2 regions of the Paenibacillus sp. FSL L8-0708 genome follow, and region 1 is predicted to be linked to the other one. Evidence: a T-box and tRNA genes for the amino acid it is inferred to sense, from the RefSeq annotation. Region 1 holds a T-box; the other holds one or more tRNA genes.
The links. A T-box is a leader RNA that pairs with one kind of tRNA and senses whether it is charged. The one in region 1 lies ahead of metG (methionine--tRNA ligase), so its partner is inferred to be a tRNA-Met.
Positions count from the first base shown of each region.

Region 2: it encodes a tRNA-Met, which carries the amino acid that the T-box ahead of metG (methionine--tRNA ligase) is inferred to sense. The anticodon was not compared.

Region 1 covers NZ_JBBPBC010000001.1:4,686,872-4,702,218, reverse strand. The annotation lists gene rny (ribonuclease Y) at 1-1,443, shown strand, start outside; gene NYE58_RS22465 (TIGR00282 family metallophosphoesterase) at 1,655-2,449, shown strand; gene NYE58_RS22460 (stage V sporulation protein S) at 2,649-2,909, shown strand; gene NYE58_RS22455 (dipeptidase) at 3,031-3,996, shown strand; gene pduL (phosphate propanoyltransferase) at 4,135-4,707, shown strand; gene NYE58_RS22445 (DEAD/DEAH box helicase) at 5,397-6,785, shown strand; gene dapA (4-hydroxy-tetrahydrodipicolinate synthase) at 6,934-7,830, opposite strand; gene NYE58_RS22435 (LysR family transcriptional regulator) at 7,952-8,827, shown strand; gene NYE58_RS22430 (VOC family protein) at 8,798-9,220, opposite strand; gene htpG (molecular chaperone HtpG) at 9,501-11,381, shown strand; gene NYE58_RS22420 (DUF4362 domain-containing protein) at 11,443-11,907, opposite strand; T-box leader at 12,033-12,294, shown strand; gene metG (methionine--tRNA ligase) at 12,339-13,985, shown strand; gene NYE58_RS22410 (LysR family transcriptional regulator) at 13,995-14,864, opposite strand; gene NYE58_RS22405 (ABC transporter ATP-binding protein) at 15,015-15,347, shown strand, end outside.
Region 2 covers NZ_JBBPBC010000001.1:5,865,242-5,880,588, reverse strand. The annotation lists gene pyrR (bifunctional pyr operon transcriptional regulator/uracil phosphoribosyltransferase PyrR) at 639-1,202, shown strand; gene NYE58_RS27825 (aspartate carbamoyltransferase catalytic subunit) at 1,207-2,112, shown strand; gene NYE58_RS27820 (dihydroorotase) at 2,222-3,505, shown strand; gene carA (glutamine-hydrolyzing carbamoyl-phosphate synthase small subunit) at 3,621-4,802, shown strand; gene carB (carbamoyl-phosphate synthase large subunit) at 4,804-8,031, shown strand; gene pyrF (orotidine-5'-phosphate decarboxylase) at 8,143-8,889, shown strand; gene pyrE (orotate phosphoribosyltransferase) at 8,886-9,524, shown strand; gene NYE58_RS27795 (ABC transporter substrate-binding protein) at 11,076-12,563, shown strand; gene NYE58_RS27790 (hypothetical protein) at 12,676-12,840, shown strand; tRNA gene NYE58_RS27785 (tRNA-Met) at 12,923-12,999, shown strand; tRNA gene NYE58_RS27780 (tRNA-Ile) at 13,044-13,117, shown strand; gene NYE58_RS27775 (sialidase family protein) at 13,559-14,776, opposite strand; gene NYE58_RS27770 (hypothetical protein) at 14,810-15,175, opposite strand.

The DNA.
Region 1 (15,347 bases):
CAAAGCGCAGAAAGAGAAGCCGTTGTCATCGTTGAGAATGCGAAGAAGGACGCTGAGGCGCTGAAGAAAGAAACAGTATTGGAAGCTAAGGACGAAGTCCATAGAATCCGTACTGAAGCTGAGAAAGAAACTCGTGAACGTCGGAATGAAATCCAACGGCAAGAGAGACGTTTGCTGCAAAAGGAAGAATCTCTGGATAAAAAAATGGAATCGCTTGAAAGAAAAGAAGAACAAGTAGCTAACAAAGAGAAACGAATTGATGAAACCCAACAGCAAATTGATGTTATTTACAAAAACCAAGTCACTGAATTGGAACGTATCTCCAATTTAAGCATCGAAGATGCAAGAAGTATCATTCTTAGCAATGTTGAGCAAGAAGTTCGCCATGAAACGGCACAAATGATCAAAGAAATTGAACAGCAGGCGAAAGAAGAAGCGGATAAGAAATCCCGTGAAATCATCACACTCGCTATCCAACGCTGTGCAGCTGATCACGTAGCGGAAACAACGGTTTCAGTTGTTACGTTGCCGAATGAAGAGATGAAAGGTCGGATTATCGGTCGTGAAGGCCGTAATATTCGTGCTTTGGAAACTCTTACAGGTATCGACCTCATTATTGATGATACGCCGGAAGCAGTTATTTTGTCAGGATTTGATCCAATCCGCCGTGAAGTGGCCCGTACGGCACTTGAGAAATTGGTGGCTGATGGACGTATTCACCCCGCTCGTATTGAAGAGATGGTGGAGAAATCCCGCAAAGAAGTGGACGAACGGATTCGGGAATATGGTGAACAAGCTACTTTCGAAGTGGGCGTTCACGGTTTGCATCCAGATTTGATCAAGATTCTGGGGCGTCTGAAATTCCGTACAAGCTATGGTCAAAATGTATTGAAGCACTCCATGGAGGTTGCTTATTTAACAGGACTGATGGCCGGTGAGCTTGGGGAAGACATCGTGCTTGCAAAACGTGCAGGATTACTCCATGATATCGGCAAAGCGCTGGATCATGAAGTGGAAGGTTCGCATGTTGAGATCGGCGTTGAACTAGCGAAGAAATATAAAGAACATCCGGTTGTTATCAACAGTATCGCATCTCATCATGGAGACTGCGAAGCTACCTCGGTTATTGCTATGTTGGTTGGTGCCGCTGACGCATTGTCGGCTGCTAGACCTGGTGCTCGCCGTGAAACACTGGAAACGTATATTAAACGTCTAGAGAAACTGGAAGAAATCTCAGAGTCATTCGAAGGCGTTGAGAAATCATTTGCTATTCAAGCGGGCCGTGAGGTGCGCGTGATGGTACAGCCAGAGAAGATTGACGATGCAGAGGCATTCCGTCTTGCTCGCGATATTACGAAGATGATTGAAAGTGAACTGGATTATCCAGGACATATCAAGGTTACCGTTATTCGTGAGACACGGGCTGTTGAATACGCTAAATAGGCAATAAGTAGATAACATACGCTTCGGAAATAACGATATTTATGATCGTTTCCTGGTACATGTTTCTGCTAGGAATATAAGGTTAAAGGATAAGATATAACTTATACTTTCTTATATTTGATGAAAATTGGCCCCTAAGCGGGGCCTTTTTTCTTTTAAATATGAAGACTTATCCGCTAGATGAAGAGGTTAAGATTAGGAGGAGAGAAACATTAAAGTACTATTCATTGGAGATATCGTAGGTAGTGTAGGCAGGAAGGCACTTCGGGAGATGTTGCCCTCATTAAAAAGCAAATATCAACCACATATAATTATAGTTAACGGTGAAAATTCTGCTGCCGGTAGAGGTATTACCAAAGCGATCGCAAATGAATTTTTTAACTGGGGCGTTCACGGAATCACCATGGGCAATCACACATGGGACAACAAGGATATCTTCGAGTTTATTGACGATGAGGCCCGGATTATCCGTCCTGCTAATTTTCCTCCAGGAACACCGGGAAGAGGATATACAGTTGTTAAAGGTAACGGCAAAGAGCTGGCTATAGTTAACCTGCAAGGCCGCACATTTTTGCCTGCGATTGATTGTCCTTTCCGTGTGGGTGAAGAAATTGTGGAAGAGCTACGTCGAGATCATAAATGCATTCTCGTTGATTTCCATGCAGAGGTTACCTCTGAGAAAATCGCCATGGGCTATTTCATGGATGGTCGCGCATCTATTGTAGTAGGGACCCATACTCACGTTCAGACAAATGATGATGTGATTTTGCCGGGTGGAACGGCTTACTTGACCGATGCGGGCATGGTTGGTTCAAGCGAAGGGATTTTGGGTATGGAAAGAGATGCAGTACTTTATAAGTTCACTACACAGCTTCCAGCACGATTTGTTGTTGATGAAGGCAAATGGCAGCTTCACGGTTTATTTGCAGAATTAGACGAGAATACTGGCGCGGCTACCCGTCTGGAGAAAATACGGCTACGTGAAGATGAATGGGTAATGAGCTAGTAGTAGGATAAGATAAGTGATTTTCCGGGTAATTTCGCCGAATAAGGGTAAAGTGTGATATTTATTATATCGAAAAAGAGTATCTATTGTACCATTTTCTCCAGAGTAGTCCGCAAAAAGAAGGAATTATTTCTTCTCTCGCGAATAACATCTAAAGTAGTGGAAGAACACCATTATTTTCCCAGGGGAGGTACTTACTATGGATGTATTAAAAGTATCAGCTAAATCCAATCCAAATTCCGTCGCCGGCGCTTTAGCAGGTGTTCTTCGTGAACGTGGATCGGCCGAACTACAAGCTATTGGAGCTGGAGCACTGAATCAAGCAGTCAAAGCAGTTGCCATTGCCCGGGGATTTGTTGCACCAAGCGGAGTAGATTTGATCTGCATTCCGGCATTTACAGACATTGTGATTGATGGAGAGGATCGAACCGCGATTAAATTGATTGTAGAACCCAGATAATAGAAGCATAGAACGGATGAACCTGTTTACTTATGTAAACAGGTTTTTTGCTTTTGATATATAGTCTGGCGTTTTTAAGCATAGAATCTGGAATAGGGCTGCATGAAAGCGAGGGCTTGGGATGAGAACCGATAAGCTACAGGTTGCGGATTTTCATTGTGATGTTCTGAGTAAAATGCAAGCATCACCGGATATGGATTTTAAGAATGATCCTCGGCTGGATGTTACCGGAGATCGGCTGGTAGCGGGCGGTGTGGAATTGCAGATTTTTGCAATATATCTTTCGGCAAGTAGAGGTAGACCTAGCTTTGAGAATGTTTTAGGACAAATTGATTTGTTCCGGCAAAAAATAATAGGCGCAGAGAGCCTTCAGTGGCTGCGTTGGAAGGAGGAGGTAGGAAAACGAACAGCTGGAGCATCTCCATGGGGAATGCTCTCTCTGGAGGGTGTAGACGGTCTAGAAGGGAACTTGTTTTATGCAGAGCTCTGCTATGAGCTTGGCGTGCGGTTTTTGGGGATCACTTGGAATTATGCCAATTGGGCAGCGGACGGTGTACTGGAGCAGCGCAACGGCGGATTTACGGAAAAAGGGCGCAAGCTGATCGAATGGTGCAACGACAGCGGAATGCTGCTTGATGTGTCGCATTTGTCTCAGGCAGGTTTTTGGGAGCTAGCCGACTTAAGCACACGTCCGTTTATAGCTTCCCACTCGAACGCCGCAACAATCTGTGGGCATGTTAGAAATTTAAATGATGAACAGATTAAAGCTTTGATTGCAATGGACGGAAGAATGGGCCTGACCTTTTATCCGTGGTTTGTATGTGATGATGGAAAAGCTCGTATGGATGATTTGTTAAAGCATATTGATCATGTATGTAGTCTAGGTGGCGAAAAGCATATGATGTTTGGTTCGGATTTTGACGGCATTGACACTTGGGTAGAGAATATGGAGCATCCGGGGAAATACCCTGAGCTTGCGGAGCACCTGCTACGTTACTATTCAGAAGCTTCCGTAAAAGGTTGGTTATATGAGAATGCGGTCTCCTACTTGCGCACAAACTTACCTTCTCAGGTGTCTAAATCATGACAATCCTGTTCTAAAAGTATGAATTGTCGAAAAAAAGGCCCTCGTTATGACGTGGGGCTTTTTATTTTTGGTTAAGAAGATGTATAATGGTTAATGGCTTGTACAGATACTAGAGAAAATACAAGGAGTGACTTTACTATGAGTAAGACTGTACCCGTAGGTGTGTCGGCTAGACATATTCACCTTACGCAAGAGCATGTGGAGGCTTTGTTTGGCCCAGGATATCAACTAACGGAGTTCAAACCCCTCTCTCAACCAGGACAGTTTGCAGCAAATGAGCAAGTAGCAGTTATCGGCAGCAAAGGTAAATTTGACAAAGTAAGAATTTTGGGACCTGCTCGTCCGGCTTCCCAATTAGAAATTTCCCGTACTGACTCCTTCGCACTTGGCGTGAAAGCTCCAGTTCGCGAATCTGGAAATATTGATGGAACACCTGGCATTACGCTTAAAGGACCTGCTGGCGAAGTAGAATTGGAACAAGGCGTTATCATCGCCGCTCGTCACATTCACTTCCATACTTCTGAAGCTGAAGCTTGGGGCATTGCTGATAAGCAATTGCTTAAAGTTCGTCTCGGAGGCGACCGTGGTCTCGTATTGGAGAACGTAATTGCACGCGTATCAGACAGCTTTAAACTGGATATGCATATTGACACTGACGAAGCTAACGCTGCAGGTGCCAACAACGGCGATACTGCTGAAATCGTAGAATAGTCATCATAGTTATAGCAAAGATAAGAAGCGGGGGAGAAATCCTCCGCTTTTTTTGCGTGTCTGATCGGCGCGCTGTAAAGATTGTGTGGTTGATCTGCGAGCTGTAAGGATTGTGTGTCTGATCGGCGTGCTGTAAGGATTGTGTGGTTTACCCGACGGCTTGTACTTATCGGACTCTGTTGCAGCTATTTCAGCATTTTGATCTATTTTGCCAAGGTTTCGGACTGCATAGCTCTTATTGCTTTATATTTGTACTGATTTGGGCTTCGAAGGTGTGAATAACTGCATTTGAGTCCGATAGCGTGTCCAAAATCCATGAATCCTCATAATAAGGGCGTCTGAGTCCGATGGCTCAGCAGGCTCAACAGGCTCAACAGGCTCAACAGGCTCAACAGGCTCAACAGTCTCAACAGTCTCAACAGACTCAGCAGTCTCAACAGTCTCAACAGTCTCAACAGGATCAACAAAAGATACGCCGCAGGATAAATTGAAGAGGAGTATTTTACGGTTAGTAAAAAATTTCTGTAAGAGCAGAACGGATAGTATCCTGAAATGGATTTTTAATGAAAATTGGTGTGATGATAAAGAAAATCTATTATTATGTAACTTATTGTGTTATGATTATGGTTTATGACGCGACAAAAGGATTTATTGTTAAGAATATATGTATTAGAAATTAAGGAGACCCAATGACATTTAATGAACTGAATATTGTGCCTGCAATTTTGAAGGCTTTAAGCAAAGAAAACTATACATCACCTACACCAATACAGGAGCAGTCGATTCCAGCTGTATTAGCGGGTAGAGATTTACTTGGATGCGCGCAAACGGGAACAGGAAAAACAGCTGCATTTTCCGTGCCTATTATTCAATTGCTAAGCGAACAATCGAGCCCAAACAAATCCAATAATGTGCGACGCATCCGCTCGTTGATTTTAACACCGACAAGAGAACTAGCGATTCAAATTGCTGATAACATAAAAGCGTATAGCCAATATACAGATATCCGCTCTGCTGCCATTGTTGGCGGTGTGTCACAGAAAGTGCAAGAGCGCGCACTGAATCAAGGTGCCGATATTCTTATTGCTACCCCTGGTAGACTTATCGACCTGATCAATCAGAAACGTGTAGATCTGCAATATGTACAAATTTTAGTTCTGGATGAAGCTGACCGGATGCTGGATATGGGCTTTATTCATGATGTGAAACGAATCATCGCCAAAATGCCTACGAAGAAGCAGACTCTGTTTTTCTCGGCAACGATGCCAACTGAGATTTCTAAATTGATCAAAACATTGCTTGTGAATCCAGTGAAGGTGGAAATCACACCTGTGTCATCTACTGCGGATAGAATCAATCAATCGATCTATTTATTAGAGAACGGAAATAAGCAAAACCAATTGAACCTGCTGTTACAGGATAAATCCATCGTCTCAGCTTTGGTGTTTACTCGTACCAAACGTGGTGCAGACCGTGTTACCCGCGATCTGGCTAAAGTGAACATTGCTGCTCAAGCCATACACGGCAATAAATCTCAAAATGATCGCCAGAACGCCTTGCGGAATTTTAAAAGCGGTGCGACTCGTGTTCTCGTAGCTACGGATATAGCTGCCCGGGGAATTGATATTGATGAGCTGTCTCACGTAATCAACTTCAACTTACCGAACATTCCGGAAACCTATGTGCACCGGATCGGTCGTACAGGCAGAGCGGGATTGAGCGGAACGGCAATTTCTTTTTGCGAAGCTGAAGAGCTTCCTTTCCTTAAAGATATTGAAAAATTGATTGGAAAATCGATTCCGGAAGTTAAGGACCATCCTTATCCGATGTCTCGTAAAACGCAAATGAAGACAGATCGTTCGGCGAAACCGTCAGGTTCGAAAGCAGCAGCTTCGAGACCATCGTCTTCCAGACCGTCGAATTCCAAACCAGCAACTGCTAAACCTGCGGCAACAAAACCGGCAGCAACAAAATCAGCGGCATCTAAACCAGCTAAAGCAAAACCTAAGTCTAACCCTCCATTGAAGCCAAAGTCCGAGTGGTTCACAAAAGGAAGACAAAAAACGAGCAGCAGATAAGTTAGTTTGAATGCGTATCGTTTCTATAGCAAAATAAAAAAACCGTCAGAGTAAATCTGATGGTTTTTATGTTTTATTTCCTGATAATTTACAACAAAAAACAGCCGCTAAACAGTTCCTCACTGTACAACGGCTGTTGTTATTTCATTTATGCGGTTGCTTCAATTGTATTGTCCTGAACATAGGGGCTCAGTTCTTGCTGAAGTCCTGCGCTGATGGAAGTCATAGGGAGGCGAAGCGTATCCGAGGACAGTAGGCCGTTTTGGCTAAGCATCCATTTAATTGGAGCGGGATTCGATTCCTTGAATAATAGGCGGATGATCGGCAGTAGTTGTTCAAAGCTTTCTTTAGCGAAGTCCACTTGACCAGATGTAAAGGCTTCAAAGATACGAAGACATTCTGCCGGGAAAACGTTGGCAGTAGCGAGCATCCCCCCAGCTGCTCCGCAGCTAAGCATTTCATAAAAGAGGGAATCATCGCCGCCAAGCACAGGTTTAGCACCTGTACGGACTAACTCTGTAACCATTTTTGTACTGCCTGAGCAGTCTTTTAAACCGACAACATTATTCATTTCTAAGATTGTACGTGCAGTATCTACCGTCATGGCCGTACCTGTACGACTTGGAATATCATAAGCCATGATTGGTATGCCTACTTCTGCAGCTTTGCGGAAATGGGCAATGATACCCTCTTGTGAAGGACGACTATAATAAGGTACGACTACTAGTGCACAATCAGCACCAAGGTTTGCAGCAATTTCCGTGCGTGCAACCGTAGAGGCTGTATCATTGGTACCTGTACCAACTATTAAGGGGATTGATGTGGATTGTAGAAGCTCACGGGAAGTGTTTACTAGAAGCTGCATTTCATTTACGGTTACAGTGGGCGATTCTCCGGTGGTTCCATTAACGACCAGACCTTGTATGCTGTTGTTAATAATGTTCTTTACATAACGCTGATACGAATCCAAATCAACTTCACCAGCAGCATTGAACGGGGTGACCACGGGGACATAAACTCCATAAATCTGTTGTTCTGTAAGCATAAATTATCGGCCTCCAAAATATTTTAATTCCTCTACATACACTTTACCATGGAAAGTAGCATCGTCGTTAGCTATAATAAATGATATGGATCATCAAAAATATTGATGTTAGGGTGAGGTAATGGATTTAACCTATTTACGAACCTTCCGCGAGGTGGCTAAACGTCAGAGCTTTACGCGAGCTGCTGAAGAATTGGGATATGCACAATCAAGTGTGACGATGCAGATTCAGAAGATAGAGAAGGAATATGGAGTACCTTTAATAGAGAGGCATGGCCGTCAGCTGCGGCTTACCCCGCCAGGAGAAGAGTTATTGAAGCTGTTCGTGGAGATTTTGGATTTATATGATCGTTCAAAAGAAACCATCGCCCAGCAAATCGGAGGTACGCTAACTATTGGGACGATAGATTCTTTAGCGGCTTTTTATTTACCTCCTTACCTACAGCAGCTAAGGACTAAATTTCCGAAGCTGGATATTCATCTGCAAACGATGCAGGAAGCTAATCTTCTTGCCAAAATAAAAGATGGCGAAGTAGATCTAGGCTTAATGTTGGATCGCACCACTGCGGATTCCATCCTTGAGCGTACGATCGTCAGAGATGAGCCGCTTGTTTTGATAGCTCCCATTCATCATCCGCTTGCCCAGATGGATACGGTAACCCTACAGGATCTGAATAACTGTGAGCTAATAGTCTCGGAGGAAAGCTGTATTTACCGGAGTTTGTTCGAGAATTTGTTAAAAGAGCACGGGATCATATTCCGCATAGGTTTTGAGCTTTCGAATCTGGAGGCCATTAAACGTTGTGTAATGAATGGTCTTGGAATTGCTTTGTTACCCAAAATCGTGGCAGAGGAAGAAATTGAACGGGGAAGCTTGGCTGAGCTGTCCTTTGTTCATCCCGAAATTCATTTTGATCTGCAGCTTCTGATGCACCCTAAGAAGTGGAAATCACAACCACTGCAATTTCTAATCCAAATGCTGTTTGCAAATCATTAGTTTATTTCCATCAGGGTCTTTTACTACAAACCATTTTTGATCTTGAATTTCGGTTACTATATCTACACCGAGCTCCTTTATATAGTTGAAAGAGGCTTGCAGATCATCGGTTATAAGCATAAGAGCAGGTGTTGTAATTGGAGGAGCCCCTTCAGGATCTAAACCTCCCCACATGGGCATGGTGTCCAGAATGATCCCAGTGCTTCCTTGCATAGTTAACGGACATAAATGACCGTTTATAATCGAATGATCTGCTTCTTGGAGTTCTAGGACTTGGCAATACCAGTTACGGGCTTTTTCAATATCGTGTACGGGGATAAATACACTGCCAATCAAATTCTTAATGGGACTTGTTGCTGAAGAATTTACAATGGACTGTGCTTGTTCATTCATTTGAATCCCTCCAGAGAAGATGCTAGACCTTTATTTGTAATTTATGTATCTAATCTATTTAAAACATAGAATCATCCTATGTGCAAGTTGAATGTTATTTATCGATCAAATCCTAAATTTGTATGCAAAATACAGCTTTATTTAATGAAAGTCGCTGTAAATATTGACATTGAAAATCAGTTTATGTTATATAAAAAGAAGAATTAGCACTCATCTAAGAAGAGTGCTAATCACGATGTGCTGGACAAGAAGGTTATTTTGAAAGGAGATTTATTTATTCATGGCCAAAAAAGAGTTTAAAGCCGAATCGAAAAGATTGCTGGAAATGATGATTAACTCCATTTATACACAACGGGAAATATTCCTGCGTGAGCTGATTTCCAATGCAAGTGATGCGATTGATAAGATCTATTACAAAGCATTAGCTGATGAAGGCCTGGTCTTCAATAAAGAGGATTATTATATTAAAGTGACCGCCGATAAGGCGAACAGAACCTTGACGATTTCCGATACAGGTATCGGGATGACACAAGAGGAGCTGGAGAATAACTTAGGTACAATCGCGAAGAGTGGATCTCTTGCTTTTAAGAAAGAGAACGAAGCTAAAGATGGCCACAACATCATCGGGCAGTTCGGGGTGGGCTTCTACGCTGCGTTTATGGTGGCTGATGACGTTATAGTGATCAGCAAGGCATTAGGCAGTGACGAGGCCTTTAAATGGGAGTCTAAGGGCGCTGACGGCTATACCATCGAGACTGTCGAGAAGGATTCTATCGGCACTGATGTGATTTTGAAGATTAAAGAGAATACGGAAGAAGATCAATATGATGAATATTTGGAAGAATACCGCCTGAAATCCATCATTAAAAAATACTCCGACTTCATTCGTTTCCCAATTAAAATGGACGTGAAGGAGCAAAAGCCAAAAGAAGGCACGGAGAACGAGTTCGAAGAAGTTATTCAAGAACAAACCGTAAACAGCATGGTGCCTATCTGGCGCAAGAACAAAAGCGAGCTGACTACAGAAGACTATGATAACTTCTATGCAGAGAAACGTTACGGCTTCGATAAGCCGCTTAAACATATTCATATCAGTGCTGATGGTGCTGTAGTGTACAATGCAATCCTGTTCATTCCAGAAAATACGCCGTTTGACTATTACACAAAGGAATATGAAAAAGGTCTTGAGCTCTATTCCAATGGTGTGCTGATCATGAACAAATGTGCGGATCTGCTGCCTGATTACTTCAGCTTTGTAAAAGGTATGGTGGACTCAGAGGATCTTTCCTTGAACATTTCCAGAGAGATGCTCCAGCATGACCGTCAGCTGACTCTGATCGCTAAGAACATTAAGAATAAAGTGAAAAGCCAACTGCAAAGCCTGCTGAAGGATGAAAGAGAGAAATATGAGCAGTTCTATAATGCTTTTGGCAGACAGCTTAAGTTTGGTGTCTATAACGATTATGGGATGCACAAAGACACCCTTCAAGATTTGTTGATGTTCTACTCCTCTAAGGAGAAGAAGCTGGTTACGCTGGACGAATACGTCTCAAGAATGCCAGAAGATCAGAAATATATCTACTATGCTTCCGGAGAGTCGATCGACAGAATCGAGAAGCTCCCGCAAACCGAGCTTGTATCGGATAAAGGGTATGAAATTCTCTACTTCACTGATGATATTGATGAATTTGCGATCAAGATGATTCAGTCTTATAAGGAAAAAGAATTTAAATCCGTATCCAGCGGAGATCTGGGGATCGAAGCCGACGAAGCGGACAAGCCAACGGAAGCGGAAGAGAACGAAAACAAGGAGCTTTTTGAAGCGATGAAGGACATCCTGTCCGGCAAAGTGAAAAATGTCAAAGCTTCCAAACGTTTAAAGACTCATCCGGTATGTCTCTCTGCTGAAGGTGAACTGACAATCGAGATGGAAAAAATCCTGAAATCGATGCCGAATGGCCAAGAGGTGCAAGCGGATAAGGTACTCGAAATCAACATCCATCACGAAGTGTTCCAGTCCTTGAAGGCGGCAGCAGAGAACGACAATGAAAAGCTCGGTTTATACACGAACCTGCTGTACAACCAAGCCCTGTTGATCGAAGGTCTACAGGTTAGTGATCCTGTTCAATTCACCAATGATATTTGCAAAATCATGAAATAATATGAAGTACAGAGACCATCCAATTGTATTATGATTGGGTGGTCTTTTTTATTTCAGTATTTCATTTTGTTGTGCGAAAAAGGTAGTAATCAATTTCAGAGTCATTATTTGTGCAACCGCTGATCGAATAGATAATTTCACCTTGTGTGCTTTTTTTACTCGTCACTTCGGAGCAGGTATCGGTTCTGACTCCTGTGTTGCTTCCACCGAATGCATCATTAGAAGTATCATAGCTGTAATTAATCACGTTACCGTCAAATTTTAAATCCTTAAATATGGGATCGCCTTCATCTGTGTAACTTGTAACGCGTATATTGTCTGCTTTGTTGCTGGAGAGATTAGTTATAAATTTCTCGAATTTATCGAGGTTGTACACTTTTTCAAAAGAAACAATATCCCCTCTACTGATGGCTTCTTTGGAAGTATAGGGTTCACTTTTGGGAACAGAATTAACTTTATGATCGGAACAACCCCATACTCCTGCTAGTAAAAGAACAGATAGTGTAAGCAAATTTACTTTTTTCACTGAGGGACCTCCTTGTAACGTATTTATATAAAAGACGGAGATTAACTGGAAAAGTTACAGAGAGCTTGATGTTTCGCATTGACAATAAACAACAAATTGAGTATTATTTTCTCTAACTTGAATATGTAAAAGCAAAGAAGAGAAAGAGTACCACGGCAATTCTTTCAACAGAGAGCTCCGGTCGCTGAAAAGGAGTAAAGAAAACCCTTGGGAATATGGTCTCAGAGCTGCGCATCGAAACCTTATGGGTTGTAGGCTGCGCCGGAACCTGCATCCGTTACAGTGCTAGGGTATAAACGTTAATTAACGTCGTACCTGAAGAGGTAAATGTCATGAGGCATTTATAAAATTAGGTGGTAACACGTGAGTAGAACTCTCGTCCTTTGTGGATGGGAGTTTTTTTGTTGTCTAAAAAAAGGAGGAGAAGGTTAATGAGTAATGTGTTTATAGGTGGCGCTTGGCCGTATGCGAATGGATCTTTACATCTGGGGAGATTATCAAGTGTGTTGCCTGGGGATGTGCTGGCACGATATTTTCGCTCCAAAGGGGATAACGTATTATATGTATCAGGCAGTGATTGCCATGGCACACCCGTAGCAGTTCAGGCTGCGAATGAAGGGATTACGCCGGGAGCTTTTGCAAGCAGATATCATGAAGAGTTTCTGAAGTGTTTTGAACAGCTGGGATTTAGTTATGATCTATATACTCGAACGGATCAACAGCAGCATCATAAGGTTGTGCAAGCGTTGTTTACAAAGCTGCTAGAGAACGGTCATTTATATAAAAAAACCATTGCTCAATGTTACTGCGAGGTGGATCAGCGCTTTTTGCCAGACAGATATGTGGAAGGGACTTGTCCGGTATGTGGTGAGCGGGCGCGAGGGGATCAATGTGATTATTGTTCTACGATTCTAGATCCTGCCGATTTGTTAGACAGAGTCTGCAAATTATGTGGGAATACACCAACAGAAAGGCCGACAGAACATTATTATCTTAGCTTATCTAATTTTCAGTCTGAATTAACGGAATATGTAGAGGAAGCACAATTTTGGAGAGAAAATGCTATAAAACTGACCAAACGTTATTTACAAGAAGAGCTGCAGGACCGCGCGGTAACAAGAGACTTGTCTTGGGGTGTAGATGTTCCTGTGGCTGGATTTGAAGATAAAAAAATTTATGTTTGGATTGAGGCGGTAAGTGGTTATTTATCAGCCAGTAAGCAGTGGGCTGCACAGTCCGGAGGAAGCTGGGAGGATTTTTGGTTAGAGGAAAAAGGGGCGATTACCGCTTATTATGTGCATGGTAAAGACAATATTCCTTTTCACACTTTAATATGGCCGGCTGTGTTATTAGGAGCAGGAGGTTTGCATTTACCGGACAGGATTATATCTAGCGAATATTTAACCCTTGAAGGGCAGAAATTCTCCACTAGCCGAAATTGGGCGGTCTGGGTACCTGATATTTTAGAGCGGTATCAGCCAGATTCTATTCGTTATTTCTTAATTGCCAATGGACCTGAGAAGCGGGACACGGATTTTTCCTGGAGAGAGTTTATTTATAGCCATAATGGAGAGCTGCTTGGAGCATTTGGTAACTTTGTGAACCGTTCATTGGCTTTTGTAGATAAGTTTTATGAAGGGAAAGTGCCAAATGGGCAATTAGATAAGGGGTGGAAGGACAATATCGACCTATTGTATCTGGAATCAGGACGGCTTATTGAGGCTGGGAATCTAAAAGATGCGCTGGAGTTTATTTTTTCTTATGTGCGCAAGGCAAACCAGTATTTCGATCTGCAAAAACCATGGATACAGATAAAAGAGGATCAGGTTTCTTGTGATTCTGCAATATACACATGTGTGCAGATTATTGCGAACTTAGCGAATTTGTTGCATCCGTTTCTACCGTTCTCTTGTGACAAGATCAGGGGGTTCCTGTCGTTAGAACTACCGAATTGGCAGCCTTGCTCGGTGCCCCCTTACCAACAGGTTACTGATTTACAATTATTGTTTGAACGAATTGATATTAGCCGTATTAAAGAAGAAGAGGATAGGCTAGATCAACAGCAAGTGAATAAATAGAGCTGGTATTTATCCATTCCTGAAGCTTTCAATAAACTTGGAAGCCAAGGATGATAAGTATTTATCCTTAATCCAGACGGCGGCGACCCGCGTGCGTAGTGATTCACTACTGATTTCTTTATAGATCAAATTACGGTTACTCGTTAATTCGAAAGCGGATTTGGGGATGATTCCAATGCCAAGACCAGCGTTTGCCCAGAGCAGTGTTGTTCTAGCATCATCATTCATACAGAAAATCAGCGGATCAAAGCCGTTCTCAAGACATGTTTCCCGGATAAGCTGCTCAAAACGGCGGTAGATAATAAGCGGCTTATCCTTTAACTCACCGATCTCAATAAAGTTTTCATCCGTTTTCCAGTCATACTCAGGTGTCATTACGGCAATCATAGGTTCAGCTTGTGTGTAAAGACATTCTAAATTTGTACCATTAAAGGGTGTCCTAACAATCCCGACTTCGACAATACCTTTATTCAGGAGGTCAATGATTCTAAAGGTATTTCCTTCATGAATCTCAAACTTCACACCTCTATACGTTTTGTGGAACTCACATAGCCGATCTTGAAGCAACGTAGCTCCAGAGGAAGAAACAGTACCAATGGCTAGGGTTCCTTTTAAACCTTTGACAAAATCAGTGAGCTCACGGGCAGTGGAATCTGCCAGCTCCAGGATTTGTTGGGCACGGTCCCGCAATATGGCTCCAGCTTCAGTGAGCTGCACGCTGCGTGGACCTCGTTCCACTAGCTTTACACCGAGTTCTTCCTCTAGGAGCTTTAGCTGCTGGCTCAGCGGAGGCTGGGCCATTTGCAGTTTTTTGGCTGCAGATGTAATCTGTCCTTCCTCAGCTATCGCCATAAAATATTTAAGTTGTCTAATATCCATATAAAAATCCTCCGAACTTGAGATATGCTAATCGTATGGGAGCGATACGAATCCAATATTATTAATATGTGAGTAGATATGCCATAATCATAACTGTTCTTATACATATTTCAAGTGGTTAAATACTTCTTATGTTGGGTGTGGATGAATTTGTTCAAAATTGCAGTATATTTAAAGCCGTACAAAAAAGAAGCGATCATTGGACCGATCTTCAAACTGATGGAAGCGATTCTGGAGCTGATTTTGCCTACCATTGTCGCATTGATCATCAACAACGGGGTTGGCAATCATGACAGCGCCTATGTTTACCGCATGGGTGGCCTAATGGTGCTGATGTCACTGCTTGGCTTCGGCTGCTCCATGGTATGCCAATACTATGCAGCCCGGGCTTCACAGGGATTCGGTACGACACTACGCAATAAGATGTTTAGACATATCACCTCTTTGTCGTATGCTGAGCTGGATACCTTAGGTACACCTACA
Region 2 (15,347 bases), 1.2 Mb from region 1:
GCTCTAAATGTACGAAATCAGGGAAAAACTCCCTAATAATTAGGTGGTTTTCTATATTAATCACTGAATCGGCCAACAATTAGGGAAGGTATCCCTAATAACAAGTCTGATGAACAGAAATCACTGAATTTCAGGGAGAAATTCCTTAATTCTATATAAGTACCTCACCGATTGCATCATTTTCAGCATTACTAGGTGCACCTTTTGAATCATTTGGAGATTAAGTAGTGCTAAGAACATAAACGGGGCTGTCCAAAAAGCGATGAAATGGCTATTTGGGACCAGCCTCGTTTATTATGCAGATATACTGACTACCGCTTCCCCCTTGTTGTTAATAGAAGTAAGGAAGAGAAGTGCAAAAGTTTAGGCAGAGAAAGTTGACATGAGGGGGTTGTTCTGTCATAATTCTTGTTAAATGAATAGCGCCTTTAATTCAGTCCTGTGAGGCTGGCAAGGTAACGTGAATCGAGGTTCGCGACTCTTAGAAAGGTATCCGTGTGTAAATACGGAACTGTCTTTTTATGCGCGCGGCCGTCATCTTCCTCATCTGCGGATTTCACTCCTTGCCTGTTATAGGCAAGGAGTTTTTTGATTTCCGGGAACTTGAATAGGCGAATAAGCTGGAGGGTGACAAGATTATGGTTACTGAGAAAAATGTCATTATGGATGAAACGGCGATCCGCCGGGCCTTATCGCGTATTGCTCATGAGATTTTGGAGAAGAACAAAGGTATCGAGAATTGTCTGCTGGTCGGCATTCGGACACGAGGTGTGTATCTGGCACAACGTATCGCTGAGCGCATCAAGGAGATTGAAGGCGTAGAGATTCCATACGGTGAGCTGGATATCACACATTACCGGGATGACCGTGAAGTGGAAGGCAGTGAAGCAGTAGTGAAGAGCAACGTCGTTATTACTTCAGGAAGTGCTGGCATCCATGATCAGAAAGTCATTTTGTTCGATGATGTACTTTACACCGGACGCACCATCCGCGCGGCGATGGACGCTTTGATGGATTGCGGACGCCCACGAATGATTCAACTGGCAGTACTGGCTGACCGCGGACACCGCGAGCTGCCGATCCGGCCGGACTACATCGGTAAGAATGTACCTACCTCAAAGCACGAGCAGATTGAAGTGGCGCTGAAGGAATACGACGGCAAAGATGAGGTCTACATTATTTCAAACCGGGAGGAACGATAACATCATGACACTTACCAAGGTAAAGGAACGTAGTCTGCTGGGAATCAAAGAGCTTGACCGGTCGGAAATTATCCAACTGCTTGACAGAACAGCATTTTGGGACAATCAAAGTGAAAAGCTAACGCCCATCTTGAACTCCCATTTTATTTCTAACATGTTTTTTGAGAACAGCACACGCACACGCTTCTCTTTCGAGATGGCAGAGAAACGACTAGGTGCGCAAGTACTTAATTTTACGGCTGCAGCTTCTAGTGTAGAAAAAGGGGAGTCGATCTACGATACAGTGCGCACACTGGAATCGATGGGGATCGATGCCGGAGTTGTGCGTTTGAAGCCTGCAGGTGTGCTGCAGCAGTTAGCTGAGAAGGTGACTATACCGCTTATCAATGCGGGCGACGGCAACAATGAACATCCTACGCAGGCGCTGCTTGATTTATACACCATGACCAAAACCTTTGGGGAACTAAAGGGCCTGACAGTCTCCATCATTGGGGACATTATGCATAGCCGCGTAGCGCGCTCTAATCTCTGGGGGCTTACGAAAATGGGAGCCAAGGTGCAGTTCTGCGCACCGGATAATATGAAGGCTCCTGAGCTTATGGAGTATGCGCCTTACGTAACTATGGAAGAAGCTCTTAAAGCGGATGTTGTAATGATGCTTCGAGTACAGCTTGAGCGCCATACTTCCGGCATTAAGCTGTCTGCTGAAGATTACCGTAGCCACTATGGTCTAACAGAAGAGCGGGCAGCTAAGCTGGCCAAAGACACAATCATTATGCATCCAGCTCCGGTTAACCGGAATCTAGAGATTGATGATGCAGTAGTTGAGTGCAGTCAATCGCGGATTTTCCCGCAAATGTCTAATGGCGTACCGGTCCGGATGGCGGTTCTCGAAAGAGCTTTACTATAAGCTTACAGAATGCTAACGTATAGAGACTAATAAATATACACAAAGATGAATTTTTATTATATAATAACGAGAGGGCCCGCAGCTGTGATCTGAGGGTAAAGGTAGAATCATGACAGTGATTATTAGAAACGCCAGCGTATTGAATAAGGAAGGCTTGCTTGAGCGCAAACACATCGAACTTCAGGAGGGTGTGATCTCGGCTATAATCGACGGAAATGAAGCTATCGGAGAAGCCACGGAGATTATTGATGCTGAAGGTAAGCTGCTCATTCCGGGACTCATTGATATGCATGTGCACTTGCGTGAACCGGGATTTGAACACAAGGAAACAGTGGAAACCGGAAGTCGCTCAGCTGCTAAAGGCGGATTTACAACCATTGCATGTATGCCAAATACTCGTCCGGTGACAGATAGCCCGGAGATCGTGCAATTTGTGAAAGACAAGGCGCGTGAAGCAGGACTAGTTAAAGTGCTTCCTTATGCAGCCATTACGAAAAATGAGCTTGGACGTGAGTTGACGGATTTTGCGGCGCTCAAAGAAGCTGGAGCTATTGGTTATACAGACGATGGTGTGGGCGTACAAAGTGCTCAAATGATGAAAGATGCAATGAACATCGCAGCATCGCTCGATATGCCAGTCATTGCCCACTGCGAAGATAATTCGCTGGTTGAAGGCTGCTGTGTAGCTGAAGGTGAGTTCGCTAAGAAGCATGGCCTCAAAGGAATTCCGAATGAGTCAGAAGCGATCCATGTTGGACGCGATATTTTGCTGGCAGAAGCGACAGGCGTTCATTACCATGTATGCCATGTCAGTACTGAACAGTCGGTGCGGCTGATTCGCCAAGCAAAAGAGATCGGCATTAAAGTAACTGCTGAGGTATGTCCGCATCACTTGCTTCTTGCTGAAGACGATATTCCAGGCCTGGATGCCAATTGGAAAATGAACCCGCCGCTGCGCTCCCGCCGCGATGTTGAGGCGTGTATCGAAGGGTTGCTTGATGGCACACTAGATATGATTGTTACAGATCATGCGCCACATAGTGAAGAAGAGAAGGCGAAAGGAATGCAGCTGGCACCTTTTGGTATCGTTGGATTCGAGACAGCTTTCCCACTCTTATACACATCATTTGTAGAAACAGGAAAATGGGATTTATCCTTACTAGTACAAAGAATGACTGCTGATCCTGCACGGGTATTCAGATTGAACACCGGGGTTATGGAGATCGGAGCTCCTGCAGATTTGACACTGATCGATCTGGAGCAGGAAAAAGAAGTAGATCCAAGTTCCTTCGCAAGCAAAGGACGTAACACTCCTTTTGGCGGCTGGAAGCTTAAGGGTTGGCCAGTAAAAACTTGGGTGGACGGCAAAGCCGTATGGACTGAGAAAAACTAGCGGACTGGTGAGGCGAAATTGCTGATCTTTACAGATCAGCAATTTGAGCGCGTACACTCCGGAAGGCATGCAAGGCATACGTATTAGACTACAGAACATGAAGGAGTGGAAGGGAATGCAGGCGAGATTGCTGCTTCAAGACGGAACTTTATTTACAGGTACCGCATTTGGCGCTGAAGGTGAAAAGACAGGCGAGGTTGTTTTTAACACAGGAATTACAGGATATCAAGAGGTGCTGTCTGACCCTTCATATTGCGGACAAATCGTTACCATGACGTACCCATTGATCGGGAACTACGGGATTACGCGGGATGATTTCGAATCTGTTCGACCTTTCGTACACGGTTTTGTAGTGCGTCGTCATGAAGAAGTTCCAAGTAACTGGCGCGCAGAATACAGTGTGGACGACCTGCTGAAAGAATATGATATTCCTGGAATCAGCGAGATTGATACCCGGATGTTGACGCGGATTATTCGCCACTACGGAACAATGAAGGCGATCCTGACTACCTCTAACAAACGTGTAGAGGAATTGATGGAAATGATGGGCGACACTTCAATTGAAGAATTGCGCAATCAGGTAGCTCGCACATCTACTCCAAGCATGTACAATAGTCCAGGAACCAAAGAGCGCATCGTCTTGGTAGATTACGGCGCGAAGGCTGGCATCTTGCGCGAGTTGAACAATCGCGGTTGTGATGTTGTAGTTGTACCTCATGACGTAACCGCTGATGAGATTCGTCGCCTCAATCCAGATGGTATCCAGCTGTCCAACGGCCCTGGGGACCCGAAAGACGTCCCACACGCAGTGAAGACGATCTCGGAATTGCTTGGTGAATACCCAATCTTCGGCATCTGCTTAGGTCACCAGCTGTTTGCACTGGCTTGTGGCGCGGATACAGAGAAGCTGAAATTCGGGCACCGTGGCGGTAACCATCCGGTTAAAGAATTGGAGAGCGGACGTTGCTTCATTACTTCTCAGAACCATGGCTACACAGTGAATGAAGATTCTGTGAAGAGCACGGATCTAGAAGTTACTCACATTAATAATAATGATAAGACCGTTGAAGGACTTAAACATACCCGTTACCCTGCATTTTCAGTACAGTACCATCCAGAAGCAGCACCGGGACCTCATGACAGCAGCTATTTATTCGATCGTTTCTTACAGATGATCGCTGATCATAAAGCTAACACACCTGTAAGCTCGCGCCAGGCGCAGCTTGCGGCAAACGCCAGAATCACGGCGCCAAAACCTACAGTAAAACAGCTTGAAGCCGTGAAAGGAGCTCTATAACATGCCTAAGAATGAAAAGCTTAAAAAAATATTAGTAATTGGTTCTGGACCGATTGTTATCGGGCAAGCCGCAGAATTTGACTACGCCGGAACTCAGGCCTGTCAGGCCCTGAAAGAAGAAGGCGTGGAAGTTGTGCTGATCAACAGTAACCCAGCGACTATCATGACTGACACCAATATGGCTGATAAAGTTTATATCGAGCCGATTACCCTTGAATTCGTAACTGGCATCATCCGCCAGGAGCGCCCGGATGGCTTGTTGCCAACTTTGGGAGGACAGACAGGTCTTAATATGGCTGTAGAATTGGCTCGTGCAGGAGTACTAGAACAAGAGAATGTTAAGCTTCTAGGTACCCAGCTTGAATCCATTGAAAAAGCAGAGGATCGCGATTTGTTCCGCGATTTGATGCGCGAATTGGAACAGCCTGTACCAGAGAGCACTATTATTACCACAGTAGATGAAGCGATGAAATTCGCTGAGGAAATTGGTTTCCCGCTGATTGTACGCCCAGCCTATACGCTTGGCGGCACCGGCGGCGGGATCTGCGACAACGAAGAAGAGCTGCTTGAGACTGTCAAAGCAGGTATTCGTTATAGTCCAATTGGACAATGTTTGGTGGAGAAAAGTATTGCCGGCATGAAGGAAGTTGAATACGAGGTTATGCGTGATGCGAATGACAACTGTATCGTTGTCTGCAACATGGAGAACTTTGACCCGGTAGGTGTGCATACGGGTGATAGTATCGTTGTGGCACCTAGCCAAACGTTATCCGATCGTGAATATCAAATGCTGCGCAGCGCTTCACTCAAAATCATTCGTGCGCTGAATATCGAGGGTGGCTGCAACGTGCAGTTCGCACTGGATCCGCAAAGCTATCAATATTATGTAATCGAAGTAAATCCACGTGTCAGCCGCTCTTCGGCTTTGGCTTCGAAAGCAACCGGTTATCCGATTGCCAAAATGGCTGCCAAAATCGCGCTTGGTTACACACTCGATGAAATCGTCAATCCAGTTACTGGACAGACCTATGCTTGCTTCGAGCCTACACTTGACTATATCGTAAGCAAAATCCCACGCTGGCCGTTCGACAAATTCATTCATGCGAACCGTAAGCTGGGCACACAAATGAAAGCAACTGGAGAAGTTATGGCCATCGGTCGTACCTTTGAAGAGTCCATTCATAAAGCAATTCGTTCCCTGGAAATCGGTGTACACCGTTTCCGTCTGCCGGGCGCTGAGGATCTGGAAGAAAGCGTCCTGCGTGAACGTCTGGCAAAACCTGATGATGAGCGGTTGTTCTTGATCGCTGAAGCTTTCCGCCGCGGATTTGGCTTGCAAGAGATTCAAGACATTACTAACGTAGACTGGTGGTTCCTGTCCAAAATCGAGGGACTGATCAACTTTGAAGAGGTCATCCGTGGGGATGAAAGCTTATCAGAAGAAACCTTGTATCAAGCTAAACGCAGAGGTTTTACAGACCGTGCGATTGCTGAGATACGTGCAGAAGGACAAGCGAACGGTAAATACACCAAAGAAGCTGATGTACGCGCGCTTCGTTTAGAGCGAGGATTAACGCCTGTATTCAAAATGGTAGATACCTGTGCAGCTGAGTTCGAAGCTTCTACACCTTACTACTACTCTACTTATGAGACTGAAAATGAGGTCATTCATTCCGATAAACAAAAGGTTATCGTGCTTGGATCGGGTCCAATCCGGATCGGCCAAGGGATTGAGTTCGATTACTCCACTGTGCATGCAGTGTGGGCGATTCAGAAGGCAGGTTATGAAGCGGTTATTATCAATAATAACCCTGAAACTGTATCTACCGACTTTAATACTTCGGACCGGTTGTATTTTGAACCCTTGTTCTTTGAAGATGTAATGAACGTAATTGCGCAAGAGAATCCGATTGGGGTTATCGTACAGTTCGGAGGCCAAACAGCCATTAACCTTGCTGCACCACTAAGTGCGGCTGGCGTTAAGATTCTCGGAACTAGCCTAGACAGTATTGACGAAGCTGAAGACCGGAAGAAATTCGAAGCTTTGTTGGCTCGTCTGGATATTGCCCAACCAAAAGGGAAGACGGTTATCAACGTAGATCAAGCAGTAGAAACTGCACAATCGCTTGGATATCCGGTGCTGGTACGTCCTTCCTATGTACTAGGTGGACGCGCAATGGAAATTGTATATAATGATGCGGAATTGCTTAGCTACATGGTAGAAGCGGTTAAGGTGAATCCGGAGCATCCGGTATTGATTGACCGTTACATGTTAGGTAAAGAGGTTGAGGTAGACGCAATTTGTGACGGTGAGACGGTAGTTATTCCAGGGATCATGGAGCATGTTGAGCGTGCAGGTGTTCACTCCGGTGACTCCATCGCTGTATATCCTCCGCAATATCTGGATGAAGGTCTGAAAGCAAAAATTGCTGAGATCACAATCAAGATTGCTAAGGAACTGAAAACGATTGGTCTGGTCAACATCCAGTTCGTTATCTATCAGAATGAAGTGTACGTAATTGAAGTAAATCCACGTTCATCGCGTACGGTTCCATTCTTGAGTAAAGTAACTGGAATTCCAATGGCGCATCTGGCAACCAAAATCATTCTCGGCGGCAAGCTGAAAGATGACGGTTATACAGAAGGTCTATGGCCGGAAAGTGATTATGTATCGGTTAAAGTGCCGGTATTCTCTTTTGCCAAGCTGCGTAGAGTAGAACCAACGCTCGGACCTGAAATGAAATCGACGGGTGAAGTTATGGGCCGCGATAAATTGTATGCAAAAGCTTTGTATAAAGGTCTAATCGGGGCAGGAATGAAAATTCCAGCAACCGGCGCTATCATCGTTACAGTGGCAGATAAAGATAAAGCAGAAGCTGTAGAGCTTATGAAAGGCTTCCACTCGCTGGGTTACAAGATCATTGCTACCGGAGGCACCGCTCAAGCGCTTGAAGAAGCAGGTCTCAACGTAATGAACGTGAACAAGCTGGATGAAGGTGCGCCGAACATTCTCGATTTGATTCGTGGTGGGCAAGCCAACTTCGTCTTTAATACACTGACTAAAGGGAAAACACCAGAGCGTGATGGATTCCGTATCCGTCGTGAAGCGGTTGAGAATGGCGTCGTATGTATGACATCACTCGATACAGTAACGGCACTGCTCAGAATGCTGCAGACGATCAACTTCTCGTCACAGTCCATGCCTGCTTTTGTCGGTCAATTAAACTAATCTCATAAAGATGTATAGGGCGGTTTGCGTTTACGCAGACCGTTCCGCTATGCCTAGGGGCTAATAAATGAAGAGTGTGGATTTAAGTCTGCACTGGATGGGAGAACGGTTATGGGACAGGGAGATGCAAAGTGGAATGAAATGGCGAATCGCTTGATGATCGCCTTGGATTACCCTGATGTTGCAGGGGCAAGAACCTTGATTGACAAGCTGGAAGGGATTCCTTGTTATATGAAAGTGGGAATGCAGCTTTTTTATGCAGCCGGACCGGAATTCATTAATGAACTGAAATCTCGGGGGTATTCTGTATTTGCAGATGTCAAAATGCATGATATTCCTAACACGGTAAAAGGCGGGGCAGAAAGCCTTACGAACCTCGGTGTGGATATGTTTAACGTACATGCCGCAGGAGGCTCAGCGATGATGGCTGCAGCCCGGGAAGGCGCTGCTTCAGTAGTTAATGCGAATGCTGCGCTTAAAATGCCTTTGATTATTGCAGTTACACAGCTGACCAGCACGAGCCAAGAAGTGATGAATAACGAAATTGGAATCGCAGGAGACGTAGCAGATACTGTGGTCAGATACGCTAAGCTGGCAGCCGCTGCAGGTCTGGATGGGGTAGTGGCTTCACCGCAAGAGTCTTCAGCGATCGCAGAGGCTTGTGGGCCCGCATTTTGTACAGTTACACCTGGTATCCGGCCAGCAGGTGCATCCCTAGGTGACCAGTCCCGGGTGATGACGCCGGGCAAAGCGATTCAGCAAGGCAGCCACTTTCTGGTGGTGGGCCGTCCTGTTACAACTGCGGCTGATCCACGTCAAGCAGCACTAAATATTATTGAGGAGATGACCCTAGCATGAGTACATTAAATAGAAGTGAACAAGTAGCAAGTTATCTGCTTACGATAGGAGCAGTGGCACTGCGTCCGCAGGAGCCTTTTACCTGGACCTCTGGTATTAAATCCCCGATCTATTGCGATAACCGTCTGACCATGGCTTACCCAGAGGTACGTAACTATATTGCTGATGCCTTCGCTGAGCTTATTAAGAGCCAGTATCCAGACGCAGAGGTGATCGCAGGTACAGCAACCGCAGGCATTCCTCACGCAGCTTGGGTAGCTGATAAACTTAATCTGCCAATGGCTTATATCCGCGATAAAGCTAAAGGTCACGGCAAGCAGAACCAGATCGAAGGACTGATTAAGCCGGGGCAAAAGGTAGTCGTTATCGAAGACCTGATCTCCACTGGCGGAAGCTCCATCAAAGCAGCTCAAGCTGTGCAAGAAGCAGGCGCAGAAGCGTTGGCTGTATTGGCAATCTTCAGCTACGAGCTGGACCGTGCGGTGGAGGCTTTTGCCGCAGCTGAAATGCCATTACAAAGCTTATCCAACTATAGCACATTGATTGATGTGGCTCTTACACAAGGCAAGATCGCAGCTACAGATGTGGAACTGCTGAAATCTTGGAGAAAAGATCCTTCCGCATTTGGCGTTTAAACTAAATATTTGATTATAGTTTGGACGGGCCTCTCACTTTTTGGTGGGAGGTTTTTCTTTTTAACTACATTGAGTGTAATAAAAAGGAAAGCTTAAAGCACACTCTGCTGTATAGGTGCATGAAGTATGCTGCTATTTATTGCAAAAAGATGCAATTATCCACCCGCGGCAGGTGTAAACTCTGACACTCGGGATTCTGACACTCTGCTACTCTGCTACTCTGCTACTCTGCTGGTATGTGTTATCGCTCTCCGCTCTGACACTCTGTTACTCTGCTGCTATGTGTTATCGCTCTCCGCTCTGACACTCTGTTACTCTGCTGCTATGCGCTATCGCTCTCCGTTCTGACACTCTGTTACTCTGCTACTCTGCTGCTATGCGTTATCGCTCTCCGCTCTGACACTCTGTTACTCTGCTGCTATGTGTTATCGCTCTCCGCTCTGAACGCTCTGACACTCTGGAATACTATACTCTGCCCCTGTGATTCCATCGCGCTGTCGTCTCAAACACCGAATAGTTGCAGTTTGTGCACTTAAACTAACCTTCCTTAGAGGTTCTGGCGATATAGTTGCACTTTGTGCAATTATATCGCCAGAAATCCGCAGAAAGTACTTAATAACGTTTTTTAACTGCACATAGTGCAATTAAAGGGAGAAGCACAACACACTCATCTTTAATAGTTGCACAAAGTGCAGTTATCCTGCGTAGAAGGGGGCGATTTGTGCCGGTCACATGAAATGTAGCAGGTTAGTCAGTAGGTTAGTTAGTATGGAAGGAAAATGCTGTATTGGTAAAAGGAAAAGTAGAGTGGAGAGTGGGGTTTTGCTGTTTTTATTTACATTTGAATTTACATTTACATTTGAATTTACATTTACATTCTCATTCTCATTCTGACATTTGGCTGACCTGCGTTCTGTCGCTCTGGTATATTGCGCTCTGACACTCGGGATTCTGTTACTATGCTACTCCGCTACTCCGCTGCTATGCGCTGTCGCTCTATGCTCTGGCTCTGAACGCTCTGAACGCTCTGAACGCTCTGAAACTCTGCTAATCTGCTACTCTGCTGCTATGCGCTGTCGCTCTATGCTCTCCGCTCTGAACGCTCTGACACTCTGGAATACTATACTCTGCCCCCGTGATTCCATCGCAATGTCGTCTCAAACGCCGAATAGTTGCAGTTTGTGCACTTAAACTAACCTTCCTTAGAGGATCTGGCGATATAGTTGCACTTTGTGCAATTAAATCAGCCAGAAATCCGCTGAAAGCACCTAATAACGTTTTTTAACTGCACATAGTGCAATTAAAAGGAGAAGCACAACACACTCAGCTGTAATAGTTGCACAAAGTGCAATTATCCTGTCGCAGAAGGGCATTTCAGTATCCTCAGGAAACTCGCGGAATGTTTTTTATAGAAATAATATGAAGAAATCGTAGTTTAACTTTAAACAGCCTGTAACTTCCCCTCCTGAATAAAGCTATATACTGTTACTAGAATTATGGGTAATTATTCATAAGGTGGATGGATTGAGTATTTTATGGGAGGGTTCAAGAATGAATCATATAAATAATAATAGAAGGCTATGGCGGCGCTGGTTAAGCTTTGGAATATGTGCAGCACTCCTATTGCCTTTAATTTCTGAAAGCAGGCACACAGCTTGGGCGGAGGCTTCTAAGCCATCTGCAGAACAGCGTGTGTTACGTATTGGCAGCCTCTGGTCTGGAGAGGACGATTCTTCTTTTCGTCAGCAGTTTACAGATATGTATGAATTGCAGCATCCTGAAATCAAACTTGAGATTATTCCAGCCATTAATATGAATGAGCTTCGTTTTGACAGCACGTATCCAGAGGTTAACCCAGATAATATGGAGAATATCCGAGCGATTATGGGCGGTGCACAGCCGGTTGATGTAATCGTCGGTGATAGTACATTGGTGAAGAGTTTGGTGGAACATAATCTGGTGCAATCGCTGGAGCCGCTTATCGCACGGGATCAATATGATTTAAGCAATATGGCGCCTACGATGCTAAGTGGAGTTCGTGAGCTGGGTGGAGGAAGTCTTTACGCGTTAGCGCCGACCTTTATGTCGAGTGCGTTATATTTTAACAAAGGTATTTTTGATGCTGCAGGTGCAGGTTATCCGACAGATGGAATGACTTGGGATGAAGTGTTCGCGCTGGCTGAAAAGGTGACCAAGAAATCGACAAATAAAGATAAGCGTATATATGGCTTTTCGATGAACCGTTATATGAGCGATCCTTTCTGGGATATGCAGACCTATGTCTCACCGCTTGAGCTTGCTATGTATGACAACAAGGGACATAAGATGGAGGTAAATCAAACACAGTGGAGTCAAGCTTGGACGACCTACAGCCAATTGGTGAAAAAGCAAATTACACCTGGGTTAAACGGTATGGATTTTATAGAAACAGAACGGAGCTCCTATAGTCCTGTCCAAGGGGATCTCTTCCTTACCGGAAAAGCTGCAATGGTAATTGGAGAATACGATTATCTTAATGAGCTTGCAGGTGTGAGCCGCAATGCAGCAAAGATTAAAAATTATAATCCTGTCGATTGGGGTTTCGTTACCGTACCTACTTTTAAGGAGAAACCAGGAGTGGCTGTAGGTACTTGGGTAGGTAATATGATGGCTATCAACACTATGGCTGCTAATAAGGAAGATGCTTGGGATTTGATCAAGTTCGTCAACAGTAATGATGTAGCCAAAATAAAAGCCCATACGCGCGGAGAACTAACTTCCCGTAAGGATTACATTACTACGAAGGTTCCTTCAGTAAATCTGGAGTCCTTCTATACGCTCAAACCGTTACCTGCCAATGATCCTATGATGAACATTCTACAGACACAGAAGCCTGGAATTAGCCGTATTAACGATGTTGGGCGCCAACTGTTCACTGAAGTTTATCAGGGCAAGAGAACGGTCGAGAGTGCCCTAAAAGCTTGGGAGAAGCAAGGGAATACCATGCTGGGTACGCTCGAAAAAGATCCCACATATTATTTTGACTCCATAGGGGATTGAGTTTTGGAATATGTAGCAGCCACCGGATTTCCGGTGGCTTATTTTGTGGAATTTGGGCATGATAAGTTCAGAGCAGCGTAAGATTAATTTGCGAAAAGGAGAAGAGGGCATCATGAATTGGATATACTTCGCGAAACTGTTCAGAACGAGATTTCAAGCAGGCTGTTTGGCAAAAAGACTGGAGCAAGATGGCTGGATTTATGGCTATCATGACCCAAGTTTTGTGGAGATTTATCGATCCCGCAAAGGAAGATATGGGGTTAGATTTTTGCCTTGAGAACTTTTACAAATTCATCCTTGACGTAGACCCATTTTGTACTGTATATTATTTATTGTCGCTGTTTGAATATTATTTATGACGCGGGGTGGAGCAGCCCGGTAGCTCGTCGGGCTCATAACCCGAAGGTCGCAGGTTCAAATCCTGCCCCCGCAACCAATTTTAGTACAACAGCAATTGTACATTCGGATATTTTTAGATCCGGGCCCTTAGCTCAGTTGGTTAGAGCGGTCGGCTCATAACCGATTGGTCGGGGGTTCGAGTCCCTCAGGGCCCACTTATCAAAAACCCTTACTTTGTAAGGGTTTTTTGCTGTCTGTAGGTTCCCTTGTAAGTAGAAGTGGAAGAGTTGGAAAAGCGACAAAATAGAGAATGATCACATTTTGGTCACGGCGTTGTTAGATCCACTGGTTTTATCATAGATCATCTGGAAAACGGTAAAAAGTATGTATTCTGTGGAACTGCCCTACTCTTGTAGAGGAAAGGGGGACAGTCAAGACATATAGACTATTAAGTAGAAGCACCATACGCCGTAGATTTTTGATTGAATTAAAAGCATGTCCAATACGCTGAAATTGATGATTTCTTTGAACAGGTTAATGCTGAATTTTGATAAGAAGCAATAAAGGATGCCGCATGTTCGCTCGGCATCCTTTATTGAAGATGGGTATACTAACTTAACAGCCTTTTAATTTATCATCAGAAGTTGATTAATAGCTTATTGATTATCCCCAAACCAGATGTTCTCAGTACCGGTCCGCGTGTCTGTCCATACGCTCACTAGACGGCCTGTTTGGGGGACGATGGCATTACCGATGTAGTCCCCAATTAGGGGGATGCCGGTGACGTCAAAGGAAGTTGTTGTTATCCGGGTGTTTGTATACGTCATACCGCCATCTCTAGAGGTTGCTAGATAAACATCAAGGTTGAGGGGGTTGACTCGATTAGTGTAATAGGTAACGAATATTGCACCATCCGCAGGGGATACGGTGATGGCTGGGAAAAAGTTTTGGGAGCCCACCGGACTACCTGTAATGGATATTGGTGCCCCCCAATCCACACCAAAATTGGTGGAAGTGGCAAGAAAAATATCGGAATAACCTTCTCGAAAATCTTGCCATACAGCATAGACATTACCTCGCGTCGTCGGTGCATTAGAAATATCTGCTGCGAGGGAAGGGTATGTCAGACATCTAAATGTATATCCCGGCAATGGATCTGGTGGGACTACAACGCTGGCGACCATGGTTTCAGGAGTAAAAATGACCCCACCGTCTGAGGATGTGCGAATTTTAAGATCAGTATTACCGGGAGGCTGATTGATCCATCCCACGATAACAATCCCATTTAATGTAATTGCTATACCGGGGAATTCTTCGAATTCTTCGACCGAAGACAGCAGGGAGGGACTGGAATAGGTACTACCGTTATCTAGGGAACGATTGAAGAATATCGTATTTCCCGGTATGAATTGTGTGTTGTAATCATGCGTATAACCAGTATATACATTTCCAAAAAAGGGACTTGATCCAGCTTTGTCGGTGACAACGACCACCTGATCATCATTTACAAACTGCCCAAACCCTTGATTCACGATGACTGGAGGTCCGAATGAAGAGGCATTGTCGGCAGATGTATAGGAAACGATCGACCCGCTGAGACCGTCTGAATCGAAGGCGTGGGCTAATACTACGAAAGTGGTCGGGAAAATATAATCAATATGTGGTGCTTCGATGCCTGCAAATCCTGTCGGTAACGGCAATAACGTTGTTGTCCAAGTGGCACCTGCGTCAATAGATTTGTATAAACCTATATTAGGAGGGCCTAATCGAAGATCTACAGCTACGGCAACCATAACTGAAGGATTAAGCCAATTTACCGCGATGGTGGGCTCAAACTGAACGCTTGCGCTCGGCGAAATTTGAATATTAGCCATGCTAAGCTCCTTTCGTCAGAGAGTTTTCGGTACTTATGGGTTCAGCTGAGCTATGAAAGTAAGTTCGGATTGCAGCACTCTTTGATGGGGAATGACGTTTCCTGACGAATCCGTTCCGAACACCGTGATAATCGTGTCTGCCGGTGCGTTTCCAGTTACTAGAAATTGGACTTCATAAGCTGAATTGCCTGCGATATTAAAACCGAGAAACTGGCTGGTGTTAGCATTAACATTTAATGAGTTGGAGTAGACTAAACCTTTACTAACCAAGGTATTCCATACGTAAACGTGATAGACTACGTTAGATGAAAAACTAAGGTTGTCATTATCGATATTAATGAGCACGTTGGATGCTGGGGTAGTCCCTGTGTTCGTAATGATGCCTGTTGTTGTTGCCATGAGCTTCACCTCTTTATTAGTTTGCTATATATATATGAATTGAGATTCATTGTGTTTGGACAAGGGAATCAGAAAAATCGCGGAAATGAATACTGAGAGGTCTAATTAGGTGGGGAAATACAAATAAATTTTCAGAAATCTGAAGATAACTTGATTATAAGTTGAACAGCAA